Regions from separate parts of the Paenibacillus sonchi genome, predicted to be linked through region 2. Evidence: riboswitches for the same ligand, from Rfam matches in the RefSeq annotation. Region 2 holds a riboswitch; each other region holds the start of a gene.
The links. Region 2 has a riboswitch for thiamine pyrophosphate ahead of thiC (phosphomethylpyrimidine synthase ThiC). Riboswitches for the same ligand answer to the same signal wherever they lie in the genome.
Positions count from the first base shown of each region.

Region 1 (6,399 bases), 3.1 Mb from region 2:
TCAGATCCGGCGACAGTCAAAGCTTTGAAAACATTAGTCATAGGATGGTTAGTCATAGCAGATTCTCCTTTGGCGAAGCTGTGATCATTGTTCCAAGCGCTGTACACGTGAGCGTTCAGCGTATACTTCCGGAGTCACGAGGGCTAATTGATTCAGAAACTCGGTCTGGAAGCTGCCAACTCCCTGTTGGCGCGTCCGGTTTGCTGCAATTTCAGCGGCAACTCCATAGAAGGATAGCGCTTCGGCAGCAGCTTCAAGCCAGGCTCCGCCGCTGGCCGCGAGGAACGCACCGACAACTGCACTCAGCAGGCAGCCGGTGCCGGTAACCCGGGTCAGAACAGGATGTCCGTTGCTGACCACATAGGTGGTGCGGCCATCTGTGACGACATCTTCCTTGCCGGTGATAATAACAACACACTTCAGCTTCAGCGCGGCTTGCACAGCCAAAGCGGTCACATCGCCGTCGCCGGCTCCGGCATCCACGCCTTTGATGCTCCAGCGCTCGCCGACGACATGGGCCACTTCGGCGACATTGCCGCGCAGCGCGGTAATCTGCATCTGGCTGACCAGCTTATGGGTAACTTCGGTGCGGTAAGCAGTGGCTCCTGCGCCCACGGGGTCAAGCACGACCGGCACGTTATGGCGGTTCGCAGCCTTGCCTGCCAGCAGCATCGATTCAATGGCGTAATCATTCAATGTGCCGATATTCAGCACAACAGCACCAGACATGGCGGCGATCTCCGCAACTTCTTCATGCGCGTCAGCCATAAAAGGCGAAGCCCCCAGCGCCAGCAGCCCGTTGGCGCTGAAATTCGCGACTACAATATTAGTAATGTTGTGCACCAGCGGATTGTTTTCCCGCACTTTGGTTAAGAAAGACATGATGATTCCTCCTCAAAAGTAAATGGCTAATCTAAAGTCAATCAATTGTATAAAATGCAGCACACCTCACAAATTGATAAAAGCGTCCTGCGTCTTGACCCCGCCATGCAGCAGTCCGTTCTCATTCAGCCAGGAATTAACCTTCTCCCATGAGGCTGGGTCCTGATAGCCAAACGGCTCATCGCCGGCATCCATCAAGGGAAGCAGAAGCTTCAGGCTTTTGGTTTCGATTTCTTTGTCCAGGGGGGCGGTAGCTTCCTCATGGGCCATCAGAAGGTCCAGCGCCTCCTGCGGGTGCTCTGCAACAAATTGCTGTCCTTTGCGTGCCGCCGCTATGAACTTCCCGATGTAGCCTTCAGCATTCTGCAAGCCCGGATCGCTTGCCACCAGAACCAGCTCGTAGTAGTCGGGAACGCCGTAATCCGTAGGGTTCAGCGAAATGACCGGATGCCCTTCCTTTTCCAGAATCAGCTGCTCATGGTTAATGAATCCGCCGATAATTCCGTCCACCCGTCCGGCCGAAATGGCCGGAATCAGATCAAAACCCACATCGGTCAGCTTTACTGCGGACGGATCGCCGCCATCGCTTTTGACCATTGTTTTCAGCATGGCTTCGTAGAAGGGAATCGAAGAGTATCCGGCATTTTTCCCTGCCAGCTCTTTCGGGCTTTTGATCCCGCTGTCCGCCGGTACCATCAGATGGTTCAGCGGATGCCGGACGATGGCGGCGACGGACTTCACCGGAATTTGCTCTCCCCGGGCCATCAGCACTTGCGGCTGGTAGCTTAAGGCCAGATCGACTTTGCCGGCGGCTACCAGCTTCAGGGCATCATTGCTGTCCGCAGGCATCTGGATATCCACAGCCAGACCTTCATCTTCGAAATAACCCTTCTGCTGCGCGGCATACAGGAAGGAGTGAACGGCGTTCGGATACCAGTCGAGCATAATCGTCAGCTTGTGGGGCTGGTCAACGTGATTGGCTGAAGCGGAGCTGGCTGGAGCAGCATGGTTGTCCCCTCCACAGCCGCTTACCGCAAGGGCAAGAGATAGGAGCAGCGATAGGGAGAGCAAGGGGCGCTTTCTTTTACTAACTGGATGTTCTGAGGGAAAGATGTTCATCGATGTATGCCTCTTTTCTGCAAAATAATGTTTTCGAGCAGCTTAATACTTAGGAACAGAACGATACCGAGTGCGGATAAAAGAAACACTGCGGCGAACATCTCTGCACTTTGCAGATTGCCCGCCATCCGGCGGCTGAAATACCCGAGTCCCCGGCTACCGCCCAGCCATTCCCCGATTGTTGCGCCAATCACACAGTAGACAATAGAGAGCTTGAGTCCCGAAAACAGCGAGGGCAGTGCCGGGGGAATCTGGGTTTTCCGCAGAATCTGCCAGCGGTTTGCACCTAGTGTAAGCAGTAGCTCTTTGTACACCACACCGCTTTTGTGCAAACCGTCATAAGTGCCGATGACGACCGGAAAAAAAGCGGTCAGAAACACCACCGCCACCTTGCTCCACAGGGTATAGCCAAACCACATTATAAAAATGGGGAGAGCGCGATCAGCGGAATCGTCTGGCTGATGACCAGCAAGGGGTACAGCGCCTTTTCCAGCGGAGAGAACATATGCATTCCGGTACCCAGCAGCACACCGCAGCACACGGACAGCACAAAACCCAGCAGCACCTCCTGCAGCGTAGCGGGCAAATGTTCTCCAAAGAGCAGCAGCCTCTGCTCCAGCATTGCCGTCCATATGGCCGTAGGGGCCGGAAGAATGAAGGCAGGGACAAGCTTTAACCGGGCTTCGCATTCCCAGGCGGCAAGAGTCAGCAGCACCAGCAGGGCGAAAGGACCATATTCGCGTAAAAATGTTCTAAGATATGTACGTCTCATACAGCCTCCGTTCCAAATCCGCCCGTAAAGCAACAAAATGCGGGTCATAGTTCAAGCGGTAATGTCTGGGGCGCGGAAGATCTACCAGGAATTCCTGAACACCGCCGCCAGCGCCGCCGGACATCAGATAGATCCGGTCACTGAGCAGGAGCGCCTCCTCCAGATCGTGGGTGATGAACAGCACGGTCTGCTCCAGACTGCCCCACAGCTCCAGCAGCCAGCGGTGAAGCCCGCGTTTGGTGATGGCATCCAGCGCTCCGAAGGGTTCATCCAAAAGCATGAGCTTATGGCCGGCAGCCAGCGTCCGCAGCATAGCGGTCCGCTGGCGCATTCCGCCGGACAGCTCGTGCGGATAACGCTGCTCTGTACCTTCCAGGCCAAAACGCTCCAGCATATTGCGGATACGCCTTACCGCCTCCGTTTTGCTGCCTGTTCTGTTCAGCTCCCAGGGAAGCAGGCAGTTGTCGAGCACGGTTCTCCAGGGCAGCAGAAGATCCTGCTGAGGCATATAGGCAACCCGGCCCAGGCGTGAGGAAGGATCGGCGGATATCGTTCCAGGAACATTAAGCTCACCGCCGGTCTGCTGAAGCAATCCGGCAATGATTTTGAAAAGTGTGCTTTTACCGCAGCCGCTGGCACCGACCAGAGAAATGAATTCCCCTTGGCGCACATTCATTGACAGTCCGCTGAATACCGGAGTTTCTGGAGATGTGCCGAAAGAATAGGACAGGTCCGTCATTGAGATCATATTCGTATGTGCTAAACCTCCTTTCATTTGCGCGGCAACACAATAAAGACCCACCGGTCTCCGAGTGGAGACAAATGGGTCTGAAAGGTTCAGGCAGTAGACGTATAGCGGCACCGCTGATCGTTTCTGTTCCACTTCCCTCCGCTGGTATGATCCAGATCAGGTTCCAAGGGTCCGAAGCTTCACGCTTCATCTCAGTCGGCAGACTCCCCTAGTGAAATAGCAGGTCAATATTGAATTCGCAATTGCTAATTAATATAGCATATTCAGGCGTGTTGTCAAAGGATCAAAGCTCAGGAAGGTCAGGTTCGCTGGTTGAAGATTCGGACTCAGAAGCGTTAGATCGTTGAACCAGGTTCTTTTTAACGCTGGCGGATTTAGCAGGTTTTTTGGGCAAACTAACACAATCCGGCACATGAATCTGCAAGAAAGTAACCATTAAAACGTTTACAATATAATTCCGATGTTTATAATCGGAAAAGTTCTTGACTCCGCTGACATGCTGGTGTTACTATTCAATTTGCCGGGAAAGCCGGAATATACAGAGATGATGAGAGGGGCTAACTATTTATGAAAAAACTAAGTCTGACTATCCTGATGCTGCTTACGGCGGTACTGGTAGCGGCATGCGGCAATAATACCAACAATGCGGCAGGAAATAATACAACAGCCGGGTCCTCCGCGGCTCCGACTGCAGAAGCTTCAGCTCCCGCTGAACAGAACAGCCTGGATGCAATCAAAGCAAGCGGCAAGCTGCGCATCGGAACCGAAGGCACATATGCGCCGTTTACTTTCCATGATGCCTCGGGCAAGCTTACCGGATTTGATGTGGAAATCGCTGAAGAGGTGGCTAAGCGGCTGGGAGTGAAGCCGGAATTTTTCGAAACCCAATGGGACGGCATTTTTGCCGGGATGGATGCCAAACGCTTTGATGTCATTTTCAATGAAGTTTCGATTACGGATGAGCGCAAGGTGAAATATGATTTCTCCGATCCGTACATTGTCTCCAAGGCGGTATTGATCGTTGGTGAGAAGAATGAAGACATCAAGACCTTTGCGGATCTGAAAGGCAAAAAAGCCGGCCAGTCCCTTACCAGCAATCTGTCCGATATCGCGCGTGAGAACGGTGCGGAGCTTGTGGTCACCGACGGCTTCAACCAGGCGATTGACCTGTTGACCTCCGGCCGGATTGATGCAACCGTGAATGACGGGCTGTCCTACCTGGATCTGAAGAAGCAGAAGCCGGATGTTAAAATTAAGGTTGTCGACGAAATCGCCGAGGGTTCCCAGAGCGCTGCTGTCTTCCTTAAGGGCAACGATGAGCTGGTAGCGGCAGTGAGCGAAGCATTGGCGGCTATGAAAAGTGACGGCACGTACCTGAAGATTTCCGAGAAATATTTCGGTGCCGACGTTTCCAAATAATAACGCATGGACCAGGCGGCTCCGGCCGCCCGAAGTCCGAAGAAGGATGTCTGATCAATGGATGACCGTAAAATACAAATTTTCCTCGATTCCTTGCTGCCCCTGCTCAAAGCCGGGGTGGCTTTTACCATTCCGCTCGCAGTAGTCTCCTTTATTCTGGGCCTGCTGCTGGCCATTTTTACCGCACTTATCCGGCTGTCGCCCTGGACTTTGCCGAAGCTGATCGCCCGGTTCTACGTCTGGATTATCCGCGGAACGCCTTTGCTTGTACAGCTGTTTATTATTTTTTACGGGCTGCCGGCGGTGGGGATTATCCTTGATCCGTTTATTGCCGCAACAATCGGGTTTACGCTCAGTGTAGGGGCTTATTCCTCTGAGGTTGTGCGGGCTGCAATTCTGTCCATACATAAAGGCCAGTGGGAAGCTGCGTTCTCCGTAGGGATGACCCGGGGCCAAGCGCTGCGGAGAGTCATTCTCCCCAGGCAGCGCGTGTTTCGGTTCCGCCTTTGTCGAATTCTTTTATCAGCCTGGTCAAAGACACCTCGCTTGCCGCGACTATCACTTATGTAGAAATTTTCAAAACAGCCCAACAGATTACGGCGACCTCCTATGAACCGCTGCTGCTCTATAGTGAAGCCGCTTTGTTCTACCTGCTGTTCTGTTCCGTGCTGTCGGTTCTGCAAAATTACCTGGAGAAGCGGCTTGACCGTTACTCGGCAAGATAAGGAGGAGCACCTATGATTGAAATTCGTGACTTGCATAAATCCTTTGGTCCCCTCCAGGTGCTGAAGGGTGTCGATCTTACAGTGGAGCACGGCAAGGTACTGGTTATAATCGGTCCTTCAGGCTCCGGTAAAACAACCCTGCTGCGCTGCTTTAATCTTCTGGAACAGCCGGACAGGGGGAGCCTGACCCTGGGCGATATGAAGCTGGAATTCACAGCGGGAGGCAAAATCCCGCAGCGTTCCGTGCTGGCCCTGCGCCAGCGGACCGGGATGGTCTTCCAGTCGTACAACCTGTTTCCGCATATGACCGCTTTGGGCAACGTGATGGAGGGCCAGGTTACCGTCCAAAAACGCACGAAGGAGGAGGCGCGCAAGCGGGCCATCGAGCTGCTGACGAAGGTTGGCCTTGCGGACAAGGCGGATGCCTATCCGCATCAATTATCCGGCGGCCAGCAGCAGCGCGTAGCCATAGCGCGGGCGATGGCCGTGGAGCCGGAGGTGCTGCTGTTCGACGAGCCCACCTCGGCGCTTGATCCGGAGCTGGTAGGCGAGGTGCTCAAGGTAATCAAGCAGCTTGCGGCTGAAGGCATGACGATGGTCATCGTCACCCATGAGATGAAATTCGCTGCGGATGTGGCGGATCAGGTCATTTTGATGGATGGCGGTGTAATTCTGGAGCAGGGCAGACCGGAGCAGGTGCTGGAGCATACAACCCATCCGCGCGCGCTGCA
Region 1 covers NZ_CP068595.1:5,172,373-5,178,771, forward strand. Annotated here, with positions in the region: gene thiD (bifunctional hydroxymethylpyrimidine kinase/phosphomethylpyrimidine kinase) at 1-56, opposite strand, end outside; gene thiM (hydroxyethylthiazole kinase) at 85-882, opposite strand; gene JI735_RS23070 (ABC transporter substrate-binding protein) at 949-2,001, opposite strand; gene JI735_RS37465 (ABC transporter permease) at 1,998-2,420, opposite strand; gene JI735_RS37470 (ABC transporter permease) at 2,420-2,773, opposite strand; gene JI735_RS23080 (ABC transporter ATP-binding protein) at 2,754-3,521, opposite strand; TPP riboswitch at 3,641-3,744, opposite strand; gene JI735_RS23085 (amino acid ABC transporter substrate-binding protein) at 4,092-4,943, shown strand; partial or broken gene JI735_RS23090 (amino acid ABC transporter permease) at 5,001-5,668, shown strand; gene JI735_RS23095 (amino acid ABC transporter ATP-binding protein) at 5,681-6,399, shown strand, end outside.
Region 1: linked by a shared signal. The riboswitch ahead of JI735_RS23080 (ABC transporter ATP-binding protein) and the one ahead of thiC (phosphomethylpyrimidine synthase ThiC) in region 2 are both predicted to bind thiamine pyrophosphate.

Region 2 (6,399 bases):
GCAGGCTCAGATCCTCCAGCAGCTTGAACCTTATCTCCTCCGTGCCGCTTCTTAGGAATTTATCGGTATGCAGCTGGAGGCGGAAGTTCACAAGACGTTCAATCTCGCGGTTCTCCAGCTTGAAGGTGTGTACGGGATGCCCCGGCTGTTCCTCCGGTTTATTGGACCGGTGAATCTCCTGGATCGACCCTTTGAAAATGGCCGTGTGCACAGAGCACAGGCGCTGCACCTCCTCTACAGGAATCCCCTCTTCCGTCATCAGTGAATGCTCCATAGCCGAAATTTCCGCTACCGTAACATCGCCTACCGCTTCTGCAAAACGCGCCTTGACTTCCTCCACACTTTTTCCGGCATGCAGCTCCTTGATAATTTCCCTAAGCATGGCTTGGCGGCGTGTCTGCTCGGGAACATCCACTTCCCGGTTGTTGATCAGTTCGCTCATAGTACTCTCTCCTCTATTCAATAATCTCGAAGCCATGGCGTTCAAAAGCTTGCCGGACGATTTCGCGATTCATTTTCTTCATTGTGATTCCTTTGGACAGGGTCATGAACCGGCCTGCCGTCTGCAGCATGCCTGGCTTGGTGATATCGCGGAACCCCAGCTCCACCATAATATCTACGACCTCCGGATAACGGCTGACCAGCTCAAATATGGACTCATCCATGTTAAGGCTTTTGCTCATTGCGCTCTCCTCCTGCAGCTTAACCTCGGGCTAATTGATAACCTTTCTCAACATCAGCTTAGCATAGGGCATAGAGCCGGATTGTGATTGCAATCACAAATTCACAAACTTAATTAAGCTGCCAAATGATTGAATTGCCACGTGGATACGGAATGACATGTATATAGAAAAAAGCTGCCCCTCCGCATGTTATAGCGTCGGAAACAGCCTCTCGGAAAGGTTGCTGCAGGTTATAGCATTCTGCTCAGCCTGGACGAATTGCGGATATCGTGCGAGATCCGCATGCTGCAGAATTTGGGGCCGCACATCGAGCAGAAATGCGCTGTTTTGGCGCCTTCCGCCGGAAGCGTCTCATCATGGTACTCCAGCGCGCGTTCCGGGTCCAGCGACAAGTGGAACTGGTCACGCCACCGGAACTCGAACCGCGCCTTGGAGAGTGCGTTGTCCCGATCCTGCGCGCCCGGATGCCCCTTGGCCAAGTCAGCGGCATGTGCAGCGATTTTGTAAGTAATGACACCTTCACGCACATCGTTCTTGTTCGGCAGGCCCAGATGCTCCTTCGGGGTAACGTAGCAGAGCATTGCTGTCCCGAACCAGCCGATCATCGCCGCACCGATTGCCGATGTAATATGGTCATAGCCGGGGGCAATATCCGTGGTCAGCGGGCCGAGTGTGTAAAAAGGCGCTTCCCGGCAAAGCTCCAGCTGCTTATCCATATTCTCCTTGATCTTGTGCATCGGCACATGGCCTGGACCTTCCACCATCACCTGAACGTCATGCTTCCAGGCCAGCGCCGTCAGCTCCCCCAGCGTCTCCAGTTCAGCAAACTGGGCCTCATCATTGGCATCGGCGATGGAGCCCGGGCGGAGTCCGTCTCCCAGGGAAAAGGCGACATCATAGGTTTTCATAATCTCGCAAATCTCCTCAAAATGCGTATATAAAAAGTTCTCCTGGTCATGGGCAAGGCACCAGGCCGCCATAATGGAACCCCCCCGTGAGACAATTCCTGTCATTCTGCCGGCCGTAAGGGGAATATAGCGCTTCAGCACCCCGGCATGAATGGTGAAGTAATCCACGCCTTGCTCCGCCTGTTCAATGAGCGTGTCGCGGTACAGCTCCCAGGTCAAATCCTCAGCGATTCCTTTTACCTTCTCCAGCGCCTGATAGATGGGCACTGTACCGATTGGAACCGGCGAGTTGCGGATAATCCATTCGCGGGTGGCATGGATTTTTGCACCGGTGGAGAGGTCCATAATCGTATCGGCTCCCCAGCGTGTTGCCCACCTCATCTTCTCCACTTCTTCATCGATGGATGAAGATACGGCAGAATTTCCAATGTTCGCATTGATCTTGACCAGGAAATTACGCCCGATGATCATCGGCTCACTCTCGGGATGGTTGAGATTGGAAGGAATAATGGCCCGGCCTGCCGCGACCTCGTCCCTTACAAATTCAGGCCGGGTGTTCTCACGGATGGCGATATACTCCATCTCCGGTGTAATGATCCCCTGCCGCGCATAGTGCAGCTGGGTGACATTGCGGCCCTCACGCGCTCTTAACGGGCGCCGCTTCAAGCCGGCAAAGCCTTCTTCCGGCAACCCGTCCACAGTCCTTCCGTTATCCCTGGGCTGCACGGCTCTCCCGGCGTATTCTTCCGAATCTCCGCGTTCCGCAATCCAGCATAACCGGTGCGGCGGAAGGCCCCTGCGGATATCGGTCTCTTGTCCGTCGTCCGTATAAATCCCGCTGGTATCATAGACACGCAGCGGCGCATTGTCCGAATCTCCCGCCACGCCCTCAGTCCGGCTAAGACAGATTTCACGCATCGGAACCTGAATGTCCGGGCGTGAGCCCTCTACATACACCTTCCGGCTCGCGGGGAATCCTGAAAGATTAACCTCTTCCTTCTTTACTGAATCTGACATTCTTATCTCCTCCTCTATGCCCTATGAGCAATATGCAGATAAGATAATCACGCAGCAAGCAGAAACGGCTGCACCGTCCTTGCATAAGGAGGGTACCGTTTCAGCGAGAATTAATAAGGATAACTTATAGCGCCAAGTCTATAAATTCTTATAATTCAAAAAGCCGCTCCACCTGGAGCGGCTTTATTCAGGAACAGCCAAAGAAGGCTGCGCTAAAAAAGGTCCGACTCCACTTTCCTACGCTGGTATGATCCAGATCAGGTTCAAGGGTCCGGGAATCAGTTATCCCGTCTCAGCCTATTCAGGCTCCCCTAGTGGGTATCTTATCTAAGTAAATACAATTTACATGGATTGGTATTTTGTGTCAACTAAAAATTTTGCTGACTGAGCGCCTCCGTTACTTATCCAGCGTTTCGCTCCAGTCATGCACCATCGAGCCTTCCAGATATTTCTCGGCATCCATGGCAGCCATGCAGCCGGTCCCGGCAGCCGAGATCGCCTGGCGGTAACGGGTATCCTGCACATCGCCGCAAGCAAACACGCCCGGAATGTTAGTTTCTGTTGTACCCGGATTCACAACGATATAGCCGTTAGCATCGGTAGTGATCTGGCCACCCAGGAAGGCCGTGTTCGGTGTATGGCCGATAGCGACAAATACGCCGTCCGCTTCCACAAGCTCTTCAGCCCCCGTCTCATTGTTGCGGACCTTCAGTCCCTTCACCCCGGTATCCCCGATGGCGACTTCAAGCGGCGTACGGTTCAGTGCCCACGCCACCTTGCTGTTCTCCCGTGCGCGGTCCTGCATGATCTTCGAAGCGCGCAGCTCCGAACGGCGGTGGACCAGGGTCACGCTGGAAGCGAACCGCGTCAGGAAGCTCGCTTCCTCCATGGCGGAGTCGCCGCCGCCGACCACTACAATCTTTTTGCCGCGGAAGAAGAACCCGTCGCAAGTAGCGCAGGTGCTGACTCCGCGTCCGACATTATCCTGCTCTCCCGGGATGCCCAGGTATCTCGCCGAAGCCCCGGTCGAAATAATTACGGTCTCTGCTTCCAGCACACCCAAACCATCCACGGTTATCTTAAACGGGCGCTGCGAGAAGTCCACAGCCTCCACCCAGCCATTCTTAAATTGAGCCCCAAAGCGCTCTGCCTGCTTGCGCATGTTATCCATCAGATCCGGACCCAGGATGCCGTCAGGAAAACCAGGGAAGTTCTCTACCTCTGTCGTTGTAGTCAATTGTCCTCCGGGCTGCAGGCCTTCAATAACAAGGGGGCTGAGATTGGCACGTGCCAGGTAAATCGCGGCAGTCAGTCCTGCCGGGCCTGTTCCGATTACAATGGTTTTGTACATGAGTATATCCTCCTTAGGGTCAGATATTTTCTGTAAAAGGCGGCAAAATGTCACCTGCCGCCCCGTCCTGCGGGAACCCGCAGACTTGATGAATACGCCGCGCGTACCGGCTTACCATCGAAACCGAAACGCTGTAGCACTGGGCAGCCTCACGATAGGTAAGCGGATAGCCATGCAGCTTGGCGGTTAAATATTCCAGAGCTGCACACCAGCCTGCAGTATGCCTAAACAAGGGAACATCCGGGTAGAGACGGCTGATGAACTGCTTCCAGAGGAGCTCGGCATCCTTCTTCAGAAGGGCATCATAACGCCGGTCCATCACGGCAGCCGTCTGGTCAATAACCCGCTGCCAGTCCTCTTTCCATTCCGGCAGCCCCTTATACCCTGGCACAGCCGATTCCTGAACGGCATTCTGGATCGCGCTCTCCTCCGGCCTGCCGCCGATCAGCCGCTGCAGGCCGAGAAGCGCACTCTCCTGAAGCGGCTCCTGCTCCCCGACTCCCTTAAGCACCTCGGACAGTTCATCATCCCCGATCCAGCGGAGCGCCTCTGTCACCTGAAGCTTCGTACTTGCATCGCCGTAACGCAGCGCCCAGAAGAACGAAGCGCGCAGCAGCGGATTATTCCGCATCTCTTCCGAGAAGCTGTCCATGTTGTTCTTCCACTGCTTGAGCTGCTCCTGAAATGGCAGCTGATAATTATAGCTTACCGGAGGCAGCGGCCGGCCCTCGGCCTGTGCCAGCTGAAGCTGGGACAGGAAAAACCTTGGTACTGCTGATTCCGGGTCCAGCTTCGCGGCCAGCTGCCAGCAGCGTACCGCCTCACGCTCAAGCCCGCTGTTGCTTGCCGCCGCCGCACAGTAATGGTACAAGCTGGCATCGCCACCGACCTCTTCATCCTTTAACAGGCGGCGGAAGTGCCCGTAGGCCGTTCTGTGCTTGCCCAGAATCCCCATCGTTGTAGCCATTTTGAATACATGCTCCTGATGAAAAGGCACTGTGGCTTCCAGCATGCGCACCAGCCCCGCCAGCTGCTCCCGGTCGCCCGCATACTGCAGGAAAATAGCCATGTTGCACAATGCATGCAGGTTGCCCGGGTCCTGCGCAAGCACTTCGCCAAGGCATTCCTTGGCTTTGGCAAAGCGGCCCATGTAGAAATAGGCAAGAGCCAGATTGTTATGCGCCGCGAGAAAATCGGGGATGTTCTGTACAATTTCTTCAAGCAGCGTGACTGCTTGCGGAAACTTCCCTTCTTCGAGCAGGCTGCGTGCTCTGTCGTGCTCCACTACACCTTCCCGGCTGCGGATCCGGACCAGCGGGGCCGGACGATTCAGCTCATATTGCAGCAGCTCCATCAGTTCTTCGGACTCGGCTATGAACTCTCCGTTCGCATCCTCCTGAAGATAGGTGATCAGACTGCGCTCGGCCTCTTCAAAGCTTTCCATATTTGCATAGTTATTAGCCATATAGAAGTAGCATTCCGTCATAGAGGGGTCAACTTCCTCCAGAACATGGGTCAGGATGTCGTTGGACGCCTCATATTTCCCCATCTCGGATAATATACCCGCCATATTGCAATGATTCACCGGGTTTTCCGGTTCATATTCAACAGCTTTGCGAAAATTCTTCAATGCCTTATCATATTGAAAGCGGTCCAATGACCGTACGGCTCTTTCAAAGAAAAAATTGGCATCCAGAGTAACGGGAATCACGTTGCCATTCTCCACGTCATTCTCTGAAGTTCTCTCAATCATGGAAGCAAGGCACCTCCCTTTGTAAGCTTCCTTATCCTCACGAAAAATAGGAGAGCGGCGGTAAATCTCTGCCTTGGCTCCCATTTAAGTGCCGTCGTTACCATTTATGGTCCCGACTGTCTCCAAACAGTATACCACAGTTGACTGGGGGATTCTCAAGCTCAGAAGGAAGTCTCCAGGAGGTAAAAGCTTGAAAAACCATCCCAACCCACCCGGCAAGATTGATTCACCCGCCCGCTTCTTGTCTTTCCATAAAGAAGACGCAGGAACCTAAATTCCCGCGTCTCTGAACAGCTTGTCAATGGAACCGCCTTCGATAATAATGCGTGTGGCTTCAGCCAGCATAGGCGCTACGGAGAGCACAGTGAAACGGCTGGAATGATCATCCGGCAGCGCAATAGAGTCGGTAACGACAATTTCATCTATATTAGGGTGAACCATACGGCTCAAGGCGTCTCCGGAAAAAAGACCATGGGTGGCACAAACGATGCTGTTCCTGGCTCCCCGCTCCTTCAGGCCTTCCACCACATTCACAATCGTCGTTCCCGTATCAATCAGATCCTCGATAATGATTGGCGTCCGTCCTTCTACATCGCCAATCACATGCGTAATCACCGATTCGTTGTGAGCCGGGCGTTTCTTGATCATAATGGCAAACGGCGAATCCAGACGGCTGGCCAGCTTCTC
Region 2 covers NZ_CP068595.1:2,033,382-2,039,780, reverse strand. Annotated here, with positions in the region: partial or broken gene JI735_RS09490 (DUF438 domain-containing protein) at 1-442, opposite strand, end outside; gene JI735_RS09485 (DUF1858 domain-containing protein) at 456-683, opposite strand; gene thiC (phosphomethylpyrimidine synthase ThiC) at 914-2,608, opposite strand; TPP riboswitch at 2,826-2,931, opposite strand; gene trxB (thioredoxin-disulfide reductase) at 3,006-3,959, opposite strand; gene JI735_RS09470 (tetratricopeptide repeat protein) at 3,979-5,712, opposite strand; gene JI735_RS09465 (ribose-phosphate diphosphokinase) at 5,983-6,399, opposite strand, start outside.

Region 3 (6,399 bases), 2.6 Mb from region 2:
GAAGCATCCGGCAAAATCATCATCAAGGATGCGATTGCGGATATCGCCCTCCAGCAGGTGTTGACCCGCCCAACCGATTTTGATGTGATCGCCACGCTCAATCTGAACGGGGACTATCTGTCCGACGCGCTTGCTGCGCAAATCGGCGGGATCGGCATTGCGCCTGGAGCGAATATTAACTATGTTACAGGACACGCTATTTTTGAGGCTACACACGGCACTGCACCGAAATATGCCGATAAAGACGTAGTCAATCCGGGTTCGGTAATTCTGTCCGGCGTAATGCTGCTTGAGCATCTGGGCTGGCAGGAAGCGGCGGATCTGATCTACAAAGGCATGAGCACGGCCATCAACAATAAGACCGTTACCTACGATTTCGCCCGCCAGATGGAAGGCGCAACAGAGCTGAAATGCTCGGCCTTTGCTGACGAAATCATCAATCATCTATAAGACCAACCATCCTCAGCTTATGCTGCGAAGTCAGTTTGCCGAAGCTGTGTCAAGGCTGGATATGCTCACTAAACTCTTAGGAGGATAAACGTGGCTATCAAACGTAATAAAATTACAGTCGTAGGCGCCGGTTTTACCGGCTCCACCACGGCGTTAATGCTTGCCCAAAAGGAGCTTGGCGATGTGGTGCTTCTGGATATTCCCCAGCTGGAGAACCCGACCAAAGGCAAGGTGCTGGATATGCTGGAGGCCGGTCCGGTACTGAAGTTTGATGCCCGGATTACGGGTACCTCCAGCTACGGGGATGCGGCGGATTCGGATATTGTCATCATCACGGCGGGGATTGCGCGCAAGCCGGGAATGAGCCGCGATGATCTCGTCAACACGAATGCGGGCATTGTAAAATCGGTGTGCGAGAATGTGAAGCGTGTGGCGCCTGAATCCATTGTCATCATCCTGAGCAATCCGGTAGATGCCATGACTTACGTGGCCTTTAGAACGCTGGGCTTTCCCAAAAACCGGGTCATCGGCCAATCCGGCGTGCTGGACACCGCCCGTTACTGTACTTTTATCGCCGAGGAGCTTAACGTTTCGGTAGAGGATGTGCGCGGCTTTGTTCTGGGCGGCCACGGGGACGACATGGTTCCGCTGGTGCGGTATTCCAGTGTCGGCGGCATTCCGATCGAAACACTGATTCCGGCAGAGCGGATTGCGGAGATTGTGCAGCGTACGCGGGTAGGCGGCGGTGAGATTGTCAGCCTGCTTGGCAACGGCAGTGCTTACTATGCCCCTGCAGCATCTCTCGTGCAGATGACCGAAGCGGTTCTGAAGGATAAGAAGCGGATCATTCCCGTCATTGCCCTTCTCGAAGGAGAATACGGGTACGATGGTCTGTTCATGGGTATCCCGGCGCTGCTGGGTGCTGAAGGGATTGAGAAGATCTTCGAACTGGAGCTGACAGCGGAAGAAAAGGCGGCTCTCGATAAGTCTGCAGATTCAGTACGTGCGGTAACTTCAGTGGTTACTATCTAGGTCCATACGGACGCAAGCCCTCATTTCCATACTAGAAATGAGGGCTTTCTTTTCATAAGCTATGTGGTTGGGTATAATAAGAATGTAACTTATATCACAGCGAAAAATGAGGAGGCTAATTATGGATCGGATTTTCTTTTTCTTACATATGATCGGGACCTTGGCGCTCGGCTTCTATCTGGTGCTGCCGTTTATTCTGAGCGGTACGGCCAAGCTCTCTGCTTCAGCCAAAGAGGGAACGTTAAGCGCTATCGGCGGATTTAACCGGTTCGCCCAGTATGGTCTGGTCATTCAACTGCTGACAGGGGGCTATATGATTTCACAAGGGGATTATACCGTAGCCTGGATGGTTGTGGTTGTAGTTCTCCTGCTGGCGATGTTCGCCCTGGGCGGCATCATGGGCAAGCCGCTGCGTCTGGCAGCTGCCGGAATGCGTGAGAACCGCGATGTATCCGGCCATACCGCGAAGCTGCGCACCCTGAGCCTGCTGCTGATGGTTGTGCTGATCGTAATGATGTTTTTTATGGTGTACAGACATATCATCTAAGTTGAAATCTTGTAAAATGGCTCTGGCGGCTCCGGCTGCGTGGGCCTTTTTTTTGCGGGTATGCGGAGATAGGTGATGATGACGAGGTGCCGTCCCCACCCAAAACGGTTGGATTTTTTGTTTGGATCACCTGGAAGTGTGGTAAGTAACATAACGTAAAGCGATTGTATAATTGATGACGCATAAGCCATCCTAATACGATGTGGTTACTTCCCAAAAAAGTTGCACAGCGAAAGGAGAATGGATCATGCCAGACAACAAGCAATCCACAAAAACTTTGCCACCTCAGGTGCAGGACCGGCAGCCCGGAATTGAGAGCGAGATGAAGCCGCGCCCGGAATTTGAAACCTCAAGCTATAAAGCGGCAGGCAAGCTGCTGGGCAAGGCGGCGCTCATTACGGGAGGCGACAGCGGCATTGGGCGCGCGGTTGCCGTTCATTTTGCCAAAGAAGGTGCGGATGTGGTCATTTCCTATCTGAATGAGCATGCCGATGCCGAGGAAACGAAACGCCAGGTCGAGCAGGAGGGCCGGAAGTGTATTCTGGTTGCCGGTGACATCGGGGTAGAAGCGTTCTGCCAGGATCTGATCAACAAAACGGTGGAAGGCCTGGGCAAACTCGACATTCTGATCAACAACGCCGCCGAGCAGCATCCGCAGGACAAGATTGAGGATATCACCTCGGAGCAGCTGGAGCGGACGTTCCGCACCAATATTTTCTCCATGTTCTATTTGACCAAGGCCGCCATGCCGCATCTGAAAAAAGGGTCTACAATCATCAATACGACATCGATCACAGCCTACCGGGGCAGCCCGCAGCTGCTGGACTATTCGTCGACCAAAGGTGCAATTCTCAGCTTCACCCGCTCGCTGTCGATGAATCTGGCGGAAAAAGGCATCCGTGTAAATGCCGTAGCTCCGGGCCCGATCTGGACACCGCTGATTCCATCCACGTTTGATGCCAAAAAGGTCAGCGAGTTCGGCGGCACACAGCCGATGAAACGTCCGGGACAGCCGGAAGAGCTGGCTCCGGCCTATGTCTACCTGGCCTCGGAGGATTCATCCTATGTCAGCGGGCAGGTCATGCATGTCAATGGCGGAGAAATTGTCAACGGCTAAGTGCTGGTGTGCAAACCAGGCTTGCTTAAAAATACAGCAGCAGTTTAAGAGCGTGCCCTCGCGGCCCGCTCTTTTTGCTGCACATGCCAAGTGCCAGGGAAGCAGTTTTTCGGCAAAAGGGATAGCTTTTCCGAGGAATTATATGTTAATATGAACCACGTCAGCAACTGAATATTGGAATTGTCCCTAGGGGTGCCGCAAGGCTGAGACGAACGTTCCGTTCGGACCCTTTGAACCTGATCTGGTTAAAACCAGCGTAGGAAAGCGGAGAATGAATGAACTGCAGCGGGGTTGTATCCATACGCCCGTATTCCTGTACAAATTTATGACTGCCTCCTATCGGGGGGCGGTTTTTTTGTGTGTCCGGCCTGCTCCAAGAATATAGCGAAAAGAAGGTGAAGCTGTGGCGGAGATTCATATGATCTCGGACGGGAAGCTGGAGCCGGGAAGGTTCATTAATCTTGCAGCGGCTGTATATCCGCTCGTGGACTACATCCACCTCCGGGAAAAGCACCGGCCCGCCCTGGAACTGCTGGGCATGGCGAAGCAGCTGCTGCTTGCGGGGGTTCCCGCTTCCAGCCTGGTCATCAATGACCGGCTGGATGTTGCGCTGGCCGCCGGTGCAGGCGCTGTTCAACTGGCCTGGAACAGCCTGCCGCCGGCCGCGGCCCGTGCCGCCGCTCCCGGCCTGCGGCTGGGAAGGTCGGTGCATTCCGCGGCGGAAGCTGCGGAAGCGGGCCGGCAGGGGGCCGACTATGGCCTGTTCGGCCATGTTTTTCCTACCGCCTGCAAACCCGGTCAGCAGGAGCGCGGTTTGGGGCTGCTGGCGGAAGCGGTGCGCCGCAGCCGTATTCCGCTGATTGCCATCGGCGGCATAGAGCCGGGCAATGCCGCTCAGGTGATCCGGTTGGGCGCAGCCGGGATTGCGGTCATGTCCGGCATTTGCGGTGCGGAAGACCCTGTGGCCGCCGCGCGTGCTTACCGGTTGGCGGTCCGGGAGGCTTGAGTGGGAGTCAGTCTCATCCGGTTCGTGCTGCTCTGGATGTCATAACGCAAAGGAGGTGAGAAGGCATGAATCTGATCATCAATGGCAAAGCCCTGGAGATTGCGGAAGACTGCCGGACGGTAGCAGATCTGCTCAGCCGGCCCGAATGGAGCGGACGGCTTGTGATCGTGGAGCGCAATGGGGAAATTGTGAACAGGGAGCATTACGCCGGGACATCGTTCAGCGAAGGAGACCGGCTGGAGCTGGTGCATTTTGTAGGCGGGGGCTGAAACGATGTTTTCGGATGCGGGCCAATGCGGGTGTTTCAGTCCCATGGAGCTCTCGTTCAGCAAACCCGGAAGTTATTATCCTATTCTATACCAGGAGGCGAGTTTATGTTAGATCCATTTGTGATTGGCGGCATCACATTATCAAGCCGGCTGTTCATCGGCACCGGCAAATACAGCCGGAATACGCTGATTCCCGAGGTGGTCGCGTCTTCAGGCTCACAGGTGATCACGGTTGCCCTTCGCCGCGTAGATCCCGAGAGCCGCGACAATATTGTCAGCCATATTCCTCCCCATATGACCCTGCTGCCTAATACGTCAGGGGCACGCACCGCCGGGGAAGCGGTGCGGATCGCCCGGCTGGCCAGAGCCGCAGGCCTTGGCAACTGGGTCAAGATTGAGGTCATTAACGATCAGAAATATCTTTTGCCGGATAATCTGGAGACCATCCGGGCTACGGAGATACTGGCCGCCGAAGGTTTTGTAGTGCTGCCGTATATGAGCCCGGACCTCTCCGCTGCAATTCGGATGAAAGAGGCTGGAGCAGCCGCAATTATGCCGCTCGGCTCGCCAATCGGCTCGAACCGCGGCCTGCGGACCAAAGAGCTGCTCCGCATCCTCATCTCGGAGGTGGATCTTCCGGTTATTGTTGACGCCGGTATCGGCCGCCCGTCCGAAGCGGCGGAAGCGATGGAGCTGGGGGCCTCCGCTGTGCTGCTCAATACGGCTATCGCCACCGCCCGTGATCCGCTGCTGATGGCCGAAGCCTTTCGCGAAGCAGTTTCCTCAGGCCGCAAGGCCTATTTGGCCGGACTTGGTCCGGTGGAAGAGACGGCGGTCGCCTCATCGCCTTTGACCGGATTTCTGAAGTGATTCTAAGCCTAACCGAAAGGAGGGAGAACCATGAGTTTTTATGAATCATTGGCCCGTCTGGAGCAGCTTCCTTACGAGAGCCTGTGGCAGCAGTTCCAAGTGGAGGATGTGAAGCGGGCACTATGCAAGGACCGCCTGGAGGAAAGCGACCTGCTGGCCCTGCTGTCCCCGGCTGCGGAGCCATGTCTGGAGGAGATAGCCCGGCGTGCCCAGCGGCTGACCCGTACGCATTTCGGGCATGTGATGCAGCTGTTCACACCGATGTATCTGGCCGATTTTTGTGTGAATCACTGCACCTATTGCAGCTTCAGCTCCATTTATGATTTTCCGCGAAAAAGATTGACGCCGGAGGAGGTCAGACAAGAGGCGGTCGCGATCGCCTCCACAGGCCTGCGCCATCTTCTGGTGCTGACCGGAGAATCGCGCAGTGAGAGCCCGGCTTCTTATGTGAAGGAATGCGTAGAAATTCTGCACGAGTACTTCCCTTCCGTAAGTATTGAGGTGAATCCGCTGTCCACTGCGGAATACCGGGAGCTTAGAGAAGCGGGAGTGGACGGTTTGACCCTGTATCAGGAGGTTTATCATCAGGAAACGTACCGGAAGCTGCATGTAAAAGGTCCCAAAAGAGTCTTCCGCAACCGGCTGGATGCCCCCGAACGGGGCTGTCAGGCTGGTTTCCGCTCTGTTAACATCGGTGCACTCCTTGGGATGTATGACTGGCGGCAGGAGGCGTTCATGACCGCGATGCATGCGAGGTATCTGCAGGACAAGTATCCGGAATGCGAAATCGGCTTGTCCGCCCCGCGTTTCCGGCCGTATTTGGGGGAGTTCAATCCGAATAGCGATGTTACGGACCGGGCGCTGGTGCAGATTATTTTGGCGTACCGCCTGTTTCTGCCCCGTTCCGGCATTACTTTGTCTACCCGGGAGCCAGCCCCGCTGCGTAATCATCTGATCCACCTGGGCATCACCAAAATGTCTGCAGGCGTCTCCACTGAAGTGGGAGGACACTCCCAGGATGGCGGAACTCCGCAGTTCGAAATTTCGGATGAACGGAGTGTAGAAGAAATTACAGACATGCTTAAGGCAAACGGCCTGCAGCCGGTCT
Region 3 covers NZ_CP068595.1:4,637,788-4,644,186, forward strand. Annotated here, with positions in the region: gene icd (NADP-dependent isocitrate dehydrogenase) at 1-450, shown strand, start outside; gene mdh (malate dehydrogenase) at 541-1,482, shown strand; gene JI735_RS20505 (hypothetical protein) at 1,604-2,029, shown strand; gene JI735_RS20510 (SDR family oxidoreductase) at 2,277-3,146, shown strand; TPP riboswitch at 3,325-3,426, shown strand; gene JI735_RS20515 (thiamine phosphate synthase) at 3,550-4,152, shown strand; gene thiS (sulfur carrier protein ThiS) at 4,218-4,421, shown strand; gene JI735_RS20525 (thiazole synthase) at 4,527-5,291, shown strand; gene thiH (2-iminoacetate synthase ThiH) at 5,322-6,399, shown strand, end outside.
Region 3: linked by a shared signal. The riboswitch ahead of JI735_RS20515 (thiamine phosphate synthase) and the one ahead of thiC (phosphomethylpyrimidine synthase ThiC) in region 2 are both predicted to bind thiamine pyrophosphate.